DNA from 3 places in the Barrientosiimonas endolithica genome. Region 2 is predicted to be linked to each of the others. Evidence: riboswitches for the same ligand, from Rfam matches in the RefSeq annotation. Region 2 holds a riboswitch; each other region holds the start of a gene.
What was found. Region 2 has a riboswitch for S-adenosylmethionine ahead of QUE40_RS05950 (bifunctional o-acetylhomoserine/o-acetylserine sulfhydrylase). Riboswitches for the same ligand answer to the same signal wherever they lie in the genome.
Positions count from the first base shown of each region.

Region 1: it holds a riboswitch for S-adenosylmethionine, as region 2 does, so the genes downstream of both, QUE40_RS13230 (flavin reductase family protein) here and QUE40_RS05950 (bifunctional o-acetylhomoserine/o-acetylserine sulfhydrylase) in region 2, are expected to answer to the same signal.
Region 3: it holds a riboswitch for S-adenosylmethionine, as region 2 does, so the genes downstream of both, QUE40_RS13940 (transporter substrate-binding domain-containing protein) here and QUE40_RS05950 (bifunctional o-acetylhomoserine/o-acetylserine sulfhydrylase) in region 2, are expected to answer to the same signal.

Region 1 covers NZ_AP027735.1:2,607,458-2,610,721, reverse strand. The annotation lists gene QUE40_RS13245 (malate dehydrogenase) at 1-49, opposite strand, end outside; gene QUE40_RS13240 (hypothetical protein) at 98-220, opposite strand; gene QUE40_RS13235 (amidohydrolase family protein) at 263-1,492, shown strand; SAM riboswitch class I at 1,517-1,607, shown strand; gene QUE40_RS13230 (flavin reductase family protein) at 1,623-2,126, shown strand; gene sfnG (dimethylsulfone monooxygenase SfnG) at 2,182-3,264, shown strand, end outside.
Region 2 covers NZ_AP027735.1:1,165,385-1,168,648, reverse strand. The annotation lists gene QUE40_RS05950 (bifunctional o-acetylhomoserine/o-acetylserine sulfhydrylase) at 19-1,347, opposite strand; SAM riboswitch class IV at 1,417-1,533, opposite strand; partial or broken gene QUE40_RS05945 (DUF445 domain-containing protein) at 1,611-2,691, opposite strand; gene QUE40_RS05940 (hypothetical protein) at 3,051-3,264, opposite strand, start outside.
Region 3 covers NZ_AP027735.1:2,748,046-2,751,309, reverse strand. The annotation lists partial or broken gene mfd (transcription-repair coupling factor) at 1-872, shown strand, start outside; SAM riboswitch class IV at 1,106-1,220, shown strand; gene QUE40_RS13940 (transporter substrate-binding domain-containing protein) at 1,423-2,382, shown strand; gene ssuE (NADPH-dependent FMN reductase) at 2,412-3,264, shown strand, end outside.

The DNA.
Region 1 (3,264 bases), 1.4 Mb from region 2:
TGTTGCCGGCGGCGCCGGTGACGGCCACCTTGACGGGCGTGGTGCTCACGGGGTCTCCCCTTCGGGCGAGGCGGTTACGGATGCTTCGGACGCTACCTCACAGGTGGATCACGCTCTGGGCCAGGAGTGCCGCGAGCACGAACGACCCCGTCAGCGTCATCAGCGCGACGATCACCACGCGGGCGTCGAGGCTTACCTCGGCGGCTACCGTCTGGCCCACCACCCCCGGACCCCGCACCGAGCCCACCGACGAGGAGCCCGCATGACCGCCCTGCTCATCACCGACGTACGCCCGTGGGGCCGGAGCGCGACCGACGTCGCCGTCCTCGACGGCCGGATCGTGGCCGCGCTGCCCGAGGGGGTCGAGCCACAGGTGGTGCCGGGACGCGGCCGGCTGCTGCTGCCGTCGTTCTCCGACGTGCACGTGCACCTGGACTCCACCCGCATCGGGCTGCCGTTCCGCGAGCACACCGGCTCGCCGGGCATCTGGCCGATGGTGATGAACGACCGCGCCAACTGGCGCTCGGCAGAGCTTCCGGTCGCCGAGCGGGCCGAGCTGACCCTCGGCCGGATGATCGCCCGCGGCGCGACGCGGGTTCGCTCCTACGCCCAGATCGACGTCGACGCCGGGCTCGAGCGGTTCGACGCGGTGCGCCGGGCCAAGGAGGCCCACGCGGACCGCTGCGACGTCGCGGTCATCGCCTTCCCGCAGGCGGGGCTGCTGCGCGAGGAGGGGACGGTGCCGCTGCTCGAGGAGGCGCTGCGCCAGGGCGCCGACGTGATGGGCGGCATCGACCCGTGCACGCTCGACCGCGACCCCAAGGGCCACCTCGACGTGGTCTTCGACCTGGCCGAGCGGTACCAGGTCCCGATCGACATTCACCTGCACGAGCCCGGGCACCTCGGGGTGTTCAGCACCGACCTGGTGATCGAGCGGGTGCGCGCGCTCGGCATGCAGGGGCAGGTCACGATGTCCCACGCGTACGACCTCGGCTCGGTCGACGAGGCCACCACCCGGCGGCTGGTCGAGACGTTCGCCGAGCTCGACATCGCGATGGCCACCGTCGCCCCGGCCAGGCAGCAGGGACTGCCGCTGACGGCGCTCGCCGAGGCGGGCGTACGCGTGGGGCTGGGGGAGGACGGGCAGCGCGACTACTGGTCGCCCTACGGCAACGCGGACATGCTCGAGCGCACCTGGCAGCTGGCGTTCACCCACGGCTTCCGGGCCGACGAGCTCATCGAGCATTGCGTCGCGATCGCGACCGTGGGCGGCGCGGCGGTGCTCGACGCGACCGCGCCGCGGCTCGGCGGCGTCGCCGACCGGCCCGGTCTCGAGGTGGGCGACCCGGCCGAGCTGCTGCTGGTCGACGGCGAGACCGTGACCTCGGCGGTGATGGACCGCGGCACCGACCGCACGGTGATCCACGCCGGACGCGTGGTGGCCGACGGGCTGGCCCTGGTCCCAGGTGCTGGACAGGGCTTGCCCGACTGACGGACCTCTCAATAACGTCTCGTTATCCCATCCAGAGCTGCTGAGAGACCTGGCTCGTCGACGCCGCAGCAACCGCCTCGCCCGAGGAAGGTGCTAACGCCAGGACCGATGGCCGAGAGGACGCTCCGCGATGTCACAACCCCTCACCGTGCTGCCCCGACGAGACGCCCCGATCGACCTGCGCCCGGCCTTCCGGCAGGCGGCCAGCAGCGCCTGGGTCATCACCAGCTCGCACGCTGGTCAGCCGGTCGGCTTCACCGCGATCTCCGTGGTGTCGGTGTCGGTGGACCCGCCGCTGGTGTCGTTCAACCTCAACCTCACCAGCTCGAGCCGGTCGACGATCGAGCAGTCCGGTCGGGTGGCCCTGCACCTGCTCGCCGACGGGCAGGCCGACCTCGCCCGCCGCTTCTCCGCCGACCGCAGCCAGCGGTTCGCCTACGACGGCACCTGGCGCTGGCACGCCGACGAGCTGCCCGCGCTCACCGACCCGGTGCTGCGCCTGTCGGCCGCCGTGGTCGGGGTGCTGGAGGCCGGCGACAGCCTCGTCGTGACCGCGGAGGTCACCGACCTCGAGCGCGCCGAGGGCGTGCGTCCGCTGGTGCACCACGACGCGGTCTACCGCGCGCTCGACTGAGTCGCGCGCAGCGCACCGGACCTCGAGAACCCAAACCCCACAAGGAGTTTCACGCATGTCTGTCGACCCTCTGAAGTTCGCCTACTGGGTGCCCAACGTGTCCGGTGGTCTCGTCGTGAGCACGCTGCCGCAGCGCACGAACCACTCACCGGCGTACAACATCGACACGGCGCGCGTGGCCGAGCAGAACGGCTTCGAGTACGCCCTGACGCAGGTGCGCTACCTCGCGTCCTACGGCGCCGACGCCCAGCACGAGTCGACCTCGTTCTCGCAGCTGCTGCTCGCCAACACCGAGAAGCTGAAGGTCATCGCGGCCGTCCACCCGGGCTTCTGGCAGCCGGCGGTGCTCGCCAAGCTCGCGGCGACCGCGCAGGAGTGGAGCAACGACCGGTTCGCGCTCAACGTCGTGTCGGGCTGGTTCAAGCAGGAGTTCACCAACCTCGGTGAGCCGTGGCTGGACCACGAGGAGCGCTACCGCCGCTCCGAGGAGTTCATCGAGGTGCTCAAGGGCGCCTGGAGCACCGACGACTTCACCTTCCGCGGCGACTTCTACCGCACCCGCGACCTCACCTTCCGCCCGCAGCCGAGCACGCCGCCGGAGGTCTTCCAGGGCGGCAACTCCACCAGCGCGCGCAAGATGGCCGGCCGCCTGTCGGACTGGTACTTCATGAACGGCAACACCGTCGAGGACGTGCGTGACCAGGTCGAGGAGGTCTCCGGCTACGGCCAGGAGCATGACCGCCGACCGGGCTTCGGGCTCAACGGGTTCGCCGTCGTGCGCGACACCGAGGACGAGGCCCGCCAGGTGGTGCAGGACATCATCGACAACGCCGACGAGGACAAGGTCAAGGCGTTCGGCGAGGCCGTGAAGCAGGCCGGCAAGGCCAGCTCGGACGGCAAGGGCATGTGGGCCGGCTCCGACTTCAAGGACCTGGTGCAGTACAACGACGGCTTCAAGACCGGCCTCGTCGGCACGCCCGAGCAGGTCGCCCGCCGCATCGTCGAGTACAAGAAGGTCGGCGTCGACCTGCTGCTCGTCGGCTTCCTGCACGTGCAGGAGGAGGTCGAGCGCTTCGGCAAGGAGGTCATCCCGCTGGTGCGTGAGCTCGAGGGCGAGGCCGACGCCGAGCGCGGCGCC
Region 2 (3,264 bases):
TGGCTGGACGCTCGCTGGTCAGCCCTTCGCGGCGGCGAACCCCTGCTCGAGGTCGGCGATGATGTCGTCGATGTGCTCGATGCCGACCGAGAGGCGCACCAGTCCGGGGGTGACCCCGGCGGCCAGCCGGTCCTCGTCGCCGCCCTGGCTGTGCGTGGTCGAGGCGGGGTGGATGACCAGCGAGCGCACGTCGCCGATGTTGGCCACGTGCGAGTGCAGCGTCACGCCGTCGACGAAGCGCCGCCCGGCGTCGATGCCGCCGACGATCTCGAAGGCGAGCACCGCGCCCGCGCCGCGCGGGGCGTACTTCTGCGCCTGCTCGTAGCTGTCGTCGCCGGGCAGCGAGGCCCAGCGCACCGACTCGACCTGGTCGTGGCCCTGCAGGAACTCCGCAACCTTGCGGGTGTTCTCCAGGTGCCGCTCGACGCGCAGGCTCAGCGTCTCCAGCCCCTGCGCGATGAGGAAGGCGTCGAACGCCGAGCTCGCCGGCCCCAGGTCGCGCAGCAGCTGCACGCGCGCCTTGAGGATGAACGCCAGGTTGGCGCCGAGCTCGCTGCCGACGCCGAGGTCACGGGCGTAGACCAGCCCGTGGTAGCTCTCCTCGGGCGTGTTGTAGTTGGGGAACTTCTCGGGGTCCTTGCCGAAGTCGAAGCTGCCGCCGTCGACGATGACGCCGGCGATGGTGGTGCCGTGGCCGCCGAGGTACTTCGTCGCCGAGTGCACCACGATGTCGGCCCCGTGCTCGAGCGGGCGGGTGACGAACGGCGTCGCGATGGTGTTGTCGACCACCAGCGGCACCCCGAGGTCGTGCGCCACCGCGGCCACCCCCTCGATGTCGAGCACCTCGCTCTTGGGGTTGGAGATCGTCTCGCCGAAGAACAGCTTGGTGTTGTCCTTCGCGGCCGCGCGCCACGACTCGGGGTCGTTGGGGTCCTCGACGAAGGTGACCTCGATGCCGTACTTCGGGAGCGTGTACTTCAGCAGGTTGAACGTGCCGCCGTAGAGCGAGGGGCTGGCCACCACGTGGTCCCCGGCCTCGGCGATGTTGAGGATGGCCAGGGTCTCGGCCGCCTGGCCGCTGGCGACGAGCAGCGCGGCGACGCCACCCTCGAGGCTCGCGATCCGCTGCTCCACCACGTCGTGCGTGGGGTTCATCAGGCGGGAGTAGATGTTGCCGAACTCCTTGAGCCCGAACAGGTTCGCCGCCTGCTCGGTGTCCTTGAAGACGTACGACGTCGTCTGGTAGATCGGCAGCGCCCGGGCCCCCGTGGTCGGGTCGGGCTCCTGGCCGGCGTGCAGCTGGCGGGTCTCGAAGGACCAGCTGGGGCTGGTGGTCTCGGTGGTCATGGCCGTCTCCTCGCGTCGATCGGTCGCCACCGGCCCCGCGCCGGTGGCGCTGCGGGTTCAGGGACTCTGCGCCCGCGCTTGCCGGGCCCTCCCGTCGGGCTCCGGCCAGGTCTGTTCCCGGGGCACCCCACCGCGGAGGAGGGTTGCCGGCCAGCGAGCCGGGACTTGGCGCTGGCGCTCTTGACCTGCGTCGAGCGTACGACAGCGTCTTGACGCGCAGGACGCCGCTCTCGCATCGCGAGAAGGGTCGGCGCCGGACCGGGTCAGGCCAGCTGGGTCAGGGCGTGGATGACCAGGCCGACGAGCCCGCCGACGACGGTGCCGTTGATCCGGATGAACTGCAGGTCTCGCCCGACCTGCAGCTCGATGCGGCGGGCGGCCTCGTCGCCGTCCCAGCGCGCCACGGTCTGGGAGATGAGGGTGGAGATCTCGCGGCCGTGGGTCTGCACGACGTAGCCCACGGCGTCGCCGAGCCGGCGCTCGAGCGAGTCGCGCAGGTCGGCGTCGCGCACGACCCGGTCACCGAGGTCGGCGAGGATCACCGCGAGGCGGGTGCGCAGCGGGCCGTCGGGGTCGCCCAGCGCGTCGACGACCGTGCGCTGCACCGACCCCCAGAGCGAGAGCATCCCGTCGGCGACGCCGGGGTGCAGCAGCAGCCGGGCCTTGAGCTGCTCGGCGCGCTGCATGGTCGAGGGGTCGTGCTGCAGGTCCTGCGCGAGCTGGCGCAGCAGGTCGTCGAGCGCGCGCCGGGCGGGGTGCTGCGGCTGGTCGCGCACGTCGGTGAGCCAGCTCATGATCTCGACGTACATGCGGTCGATGACCGTGTCGTCGAGCCACTTGGGCGACCACCAGGGGCGCGCTCGCCGATGATGCCGGCGATGACGGCCTTGTTGGCCGAGGCCCAGGTGTGCAGCTCGCGGGTGGCGATGTCGACCAGCCCGTGGTGCGAGCCGTCCTCGACCACACCCTCCAGCAGGCTGCCGGCCACCGGGCTGATCGGCTCGCGGGCCAGACGCGGAAGCAGGAAGTTCTCCAGCAGGGTGCGCACCTCGTCGTCGCGCACCGACCCCACGGCGTGGGCCAGGGTGGGCGCCACCTCCTGCACCACGCGGTCGGCGTTCTCCGGCTGGCGCAGCCACTCCCCAGGCGCAGCGTGACGTCGGCCTGCGCGAGCCGCTCCTGGACCAGCTCGGGGGTGAGGAAGTTCTCGGTGACGAAGTCCTCCAGGCTCGCGCCGAGCTGGTCCTTCTTGCGCGGGATCAGCGCGGTGTGCGGCACCTTGAGGCCGAGCGGGTGGCGGAACAGCGCGGTCACGGCGAACCAGTCGGCGACCGCACCGACCATCGCGGCCTCGGAGGCCGCGTTGACGTATCCCCAGAAGCCGTCGCGGTCCAGGGTGAGCACGAAGATCACCGCGGCCAGGCCGAGCAGCCCCGTGGCGACCAGCCGCATCCGGCGCAGGCCGGCGCGACGCTGCTCGTCGGCCGGGCCCAGCAACGGGCCGGCGACAGCATCAGGGCGGGTGGACTGGGTCACGCTCGAGGTTCCTTCGCGTCACGCGGGACGACAACGGCGGCAACCCTATCCGGCACCACGCGGCGCACCGTCGGGCAGCGGCCTGTCACCGGTGCGTCCCGACGCGCAGACGCCGCGCGGGTGGCCCGCGCGGCGTCTGTGATCCGGTCTCCCGGAGCGGTCACGACCTACTTGGCCGTCCAGGCCAGCTCGGCGTCGCCGTTGGAATCGTCGTTGAAGACCAGGGAGTACTTGCTCAGGTCGGCGCCCACCGGCACGGCGAATGCCAGCTTCTTGGTCAGCGTGTCGCCGGGGCTCAGCGACTCGACATCGAGCTTGTCGCTGCCGGAGATCACCGCGTTCAGCACGTCTGCCTTGCAGGGGTTGCCGGACTGGTCGGTC
Region 3 (3,264 bases), 1.6 Mb from region 2:
GACGTGCTGGTCTGCACCACGATCGTCGAGACCGGCCTGGACATCTCCAACGCCAACACCCTCATCGTCGAGCGCTCCGACGTGCTCGGCCTCTCCCAGCTGCACCAGCTGCGGGGACGCGTCGGGCGCGGCCGCGAGCGGGCGTACGCCTATTTCCTGTTCCCGCCCGACAAGCCGCTCACCGAGACCGCGCACGACCGGCTCGAGACGATCGCCAGCCACACCGACCTCGGCGCGGGCATGCAGGTCGCGATGAAGGACCTGGAGATCCGCGGCGCGGGCAACCTGCTCGGCGGTGAGCAGTCCGGCCACATCGCCGGCGTCGGCTTCGACCTGTACGTCCGCATGGTCGGCGAGGCGGTCGCCGACTTCCGCTCCGACGGCACGGCCGAGAAGCCGCCGTCGGAGGTGAAGATCGAGCTGCCGGTCGACGCCCACCTGCCGCACGACTACGTGCCGGGGAGCGGCTGCGGCTGGAGGCGTACAAGAAGCTCGCGACCGTCGAGGACGAGGCGGCGCTCGCCGCGATCGTGGAGGAGCTGGAGGACCGCTACGGCACGCCCCCGGAGCCGGCCCAGCACCTCATCGAGGTGGCGCGGCTGCGCACGGTGGCCCGCCGCGCCGGCATCAGCGACATCGCGGTGCAGGGCAAGAACGTGCGGTTCTCCCCGGTCGACCTGCGCGAGAGCCAGGCGCTGCGGCTGCAGCGGCTCTACAAGGGGACGGTCATCCGCGAGGCGATGCACCAGATCCTGGTGCCCGCCCCGCGCACCGCCGCCGTCGGCGGCCGCCCGCTGCGCGACACCGAGGTGCTGCAGTGGGCCCGCCAGCTGATCGAGCAGGTGCTGCTCGACAGCGCCGCCGCAGCCTGACCCCGCCCCCGCCCCGCCCCGCCCCTCGGACCCCCGCAACTCCGCATGAAACCGGGTTACGTGCATTTGACCCCCATGCATTGAGGTCAAACGCACGTAACCCGGTTTCATGCCCGGGTGGGGGTGGGTCTCGTGGCCGGGTGGGGTCCTGTCCGGGTGGTGGGGCTCTCGACAGGCGAGACGACCGCGGGGCCTCCTTGTCGCAACGCAATGGATTCCATAATCTCTCGTTAGGTCTTGAGCGTCAGCGCGAAGCCCCGGCTCGCTGGCCAGCAACCCTCCGACGCGGTGGGGTGCTCCGGGTGACGACCTGGCTCGGTCGCAGCAGCGGCCGGGCAAGCGCGATCCAGGAGACTCACGGATGAACGGCAACCAGGCCCTCGTGCGCCGTCGCCACATCGATCTGCTGCAGGTGGCAAGCGACCTCTGTCGCTGACAGGTAGACCTCGCAAGTCCCTGTCCTGCAAGGGGATCCGCCGACAGGTCGGCGATCCCGCACCGGCTGCCGCGAGCGTACGCCCGCCCGCCGGTCCGTCCGAAGGAACCCTCCGTGACGTCCAACCCTTCTCTCGACCGCCGCACCCTGCTCGCCGGCGGCCTGACCCTGCTCGCCGGGGGCGCCCTCGCCGGGTGCGCCGACCCCGGCAACGCCGCGACCCGCGCGGCGGGCTCCAGCAGCGGCGCGCCGCGCGTGACCGGTGCGAAGAACGCGGCGGCGGCCGCCCGGCTCCCGGCCGCCGTGCGCGAGCGCGGCAGCATCGTCATCGGCAACGCCGCCGGCGGTGGCGGCACCCCGCCGCTGGCCTTCCTCGCCGAGGACAACACGACACCGACCGGGGTCGAGGTCGACCTCGCGCGGCTGCTCGCCGAGATCCTCGGCCTGCGCGTCGAGCAGCCGGTCACCTCCTGGGAGAACCTCTTCCTCAAGGTCGACGCCGGCACCTTCGACGCGGTGCTGTCCAACGTCACCGTGACCGAGGAGCGCAAGGCCAAGTACGACTTCGCCACCTATCGCAAGGACGACATCTCGGTCGAGGCCAAGAAGGGCGCCACCTGGCGGGTGCGGTCGGGGGCCGACATCGCGGGGCGCACGCTCGCCGTCGGGTCCGGCACGAACCAGGAGAAGATCCTGGTCGACTGGAACGCCGCCAACGTCAAGGCGGGGCGGCCCCGGGCGACGATCCGCTACTACCAGAACCCGGCTGATCGCTACCTCGCGCTGCAGTCGGGCCAGATCGACGCCTACGTCGGGCCGAGCCCCAACGTGCGCTACCACATCGACACCGCGAAGCAGACGGTCGAGATCGGCCGCTTCTCCGGCGGCGGGTCGCGGCAGGGCCTCATCGGCGTGCTGAGCAAGAAGGGGTCGGGTCTCGCGCCCGCCTTCGCCGCCGCGGTCGACGCAGCGATCGCCGACGGCAGCTATCGCGCCGTGCTCGACCGCTGGGGCGTGCAGGCCGACGCCGTGCCGCGCTCCCTGGTCAACCCGCCCGGTCTGCCCAAGTCCTGAATCGCCTTCGGAACAAAGGGAATCCGCACATGGCACTCATCGTCACGATCACCGGCAGCCCGACCGCACCGTCGCGCACCGACGCCGTCGTCGACCACGTCGCCCGGCGCGCCGCGGTGCGTGGCCACCAGGTGCAGGCCATCACCCTGCGTGACCTCCCGGCCGAGCCGCTGCTGCGCGCCGACCCCACGGCGCCGGCGGTGGCCGACGCGGTCGCGGCGATCGAGCGGGCCGACGCCGTCATCGTCGGCACGCCCGTCTACCGCGCGTCGTTCTCCGGTCTGCTCAAGGCGTTCCTCGACCTGCTGCCGCGGGACGCGCTGTCCGGCAAGGCGGTCCTGCCGCTGGTGACCGGGGGCAGCCTGGCGCACGCCCTGGTCGGTGACTACGCGCTGGCGCCGGTCCTGCGGTCGCTGCAGCCGGCGTACGTCGGGGGCGGGCGGTTCGTCCTCGCCGAGCAGGTACGCCTGCACGAGGGCGGCGGAGCCGTGCTCGCCCCGGAGGTGCTCGCCGCCCTGGGCGCCGTCGCCTCGGCGTTCGTCGCCCGCCTCGAGGGGCGGCCGGCGGAGGCTGCTGCCCCCGCGACCGACCGGCCGGCCGAGGTGACCGCGCGCGTCGTGCCCGTCGACGACCCCGTGCTGCGCCCGCTGCTGGAGGAGCTGCAGGTGGAGTACGGCACCCGCTACGCCCGCGACAGCGTCAACGAGCGCCTGGTCGAGGTGCCGGTGACCGACTTCGACGCCCCGCACGGTGCGTTCGTCGTGCTGGAGCGCGCCGGCGTGGTGGTCGCGGGCGGTGCGATCCGCCGCCGCGAACCGGGCGTCGCCGAGGTCAAGCGGATGTGGACCGCCCACCACGCCCGCCGGCAGGGCCTCGGTCGTC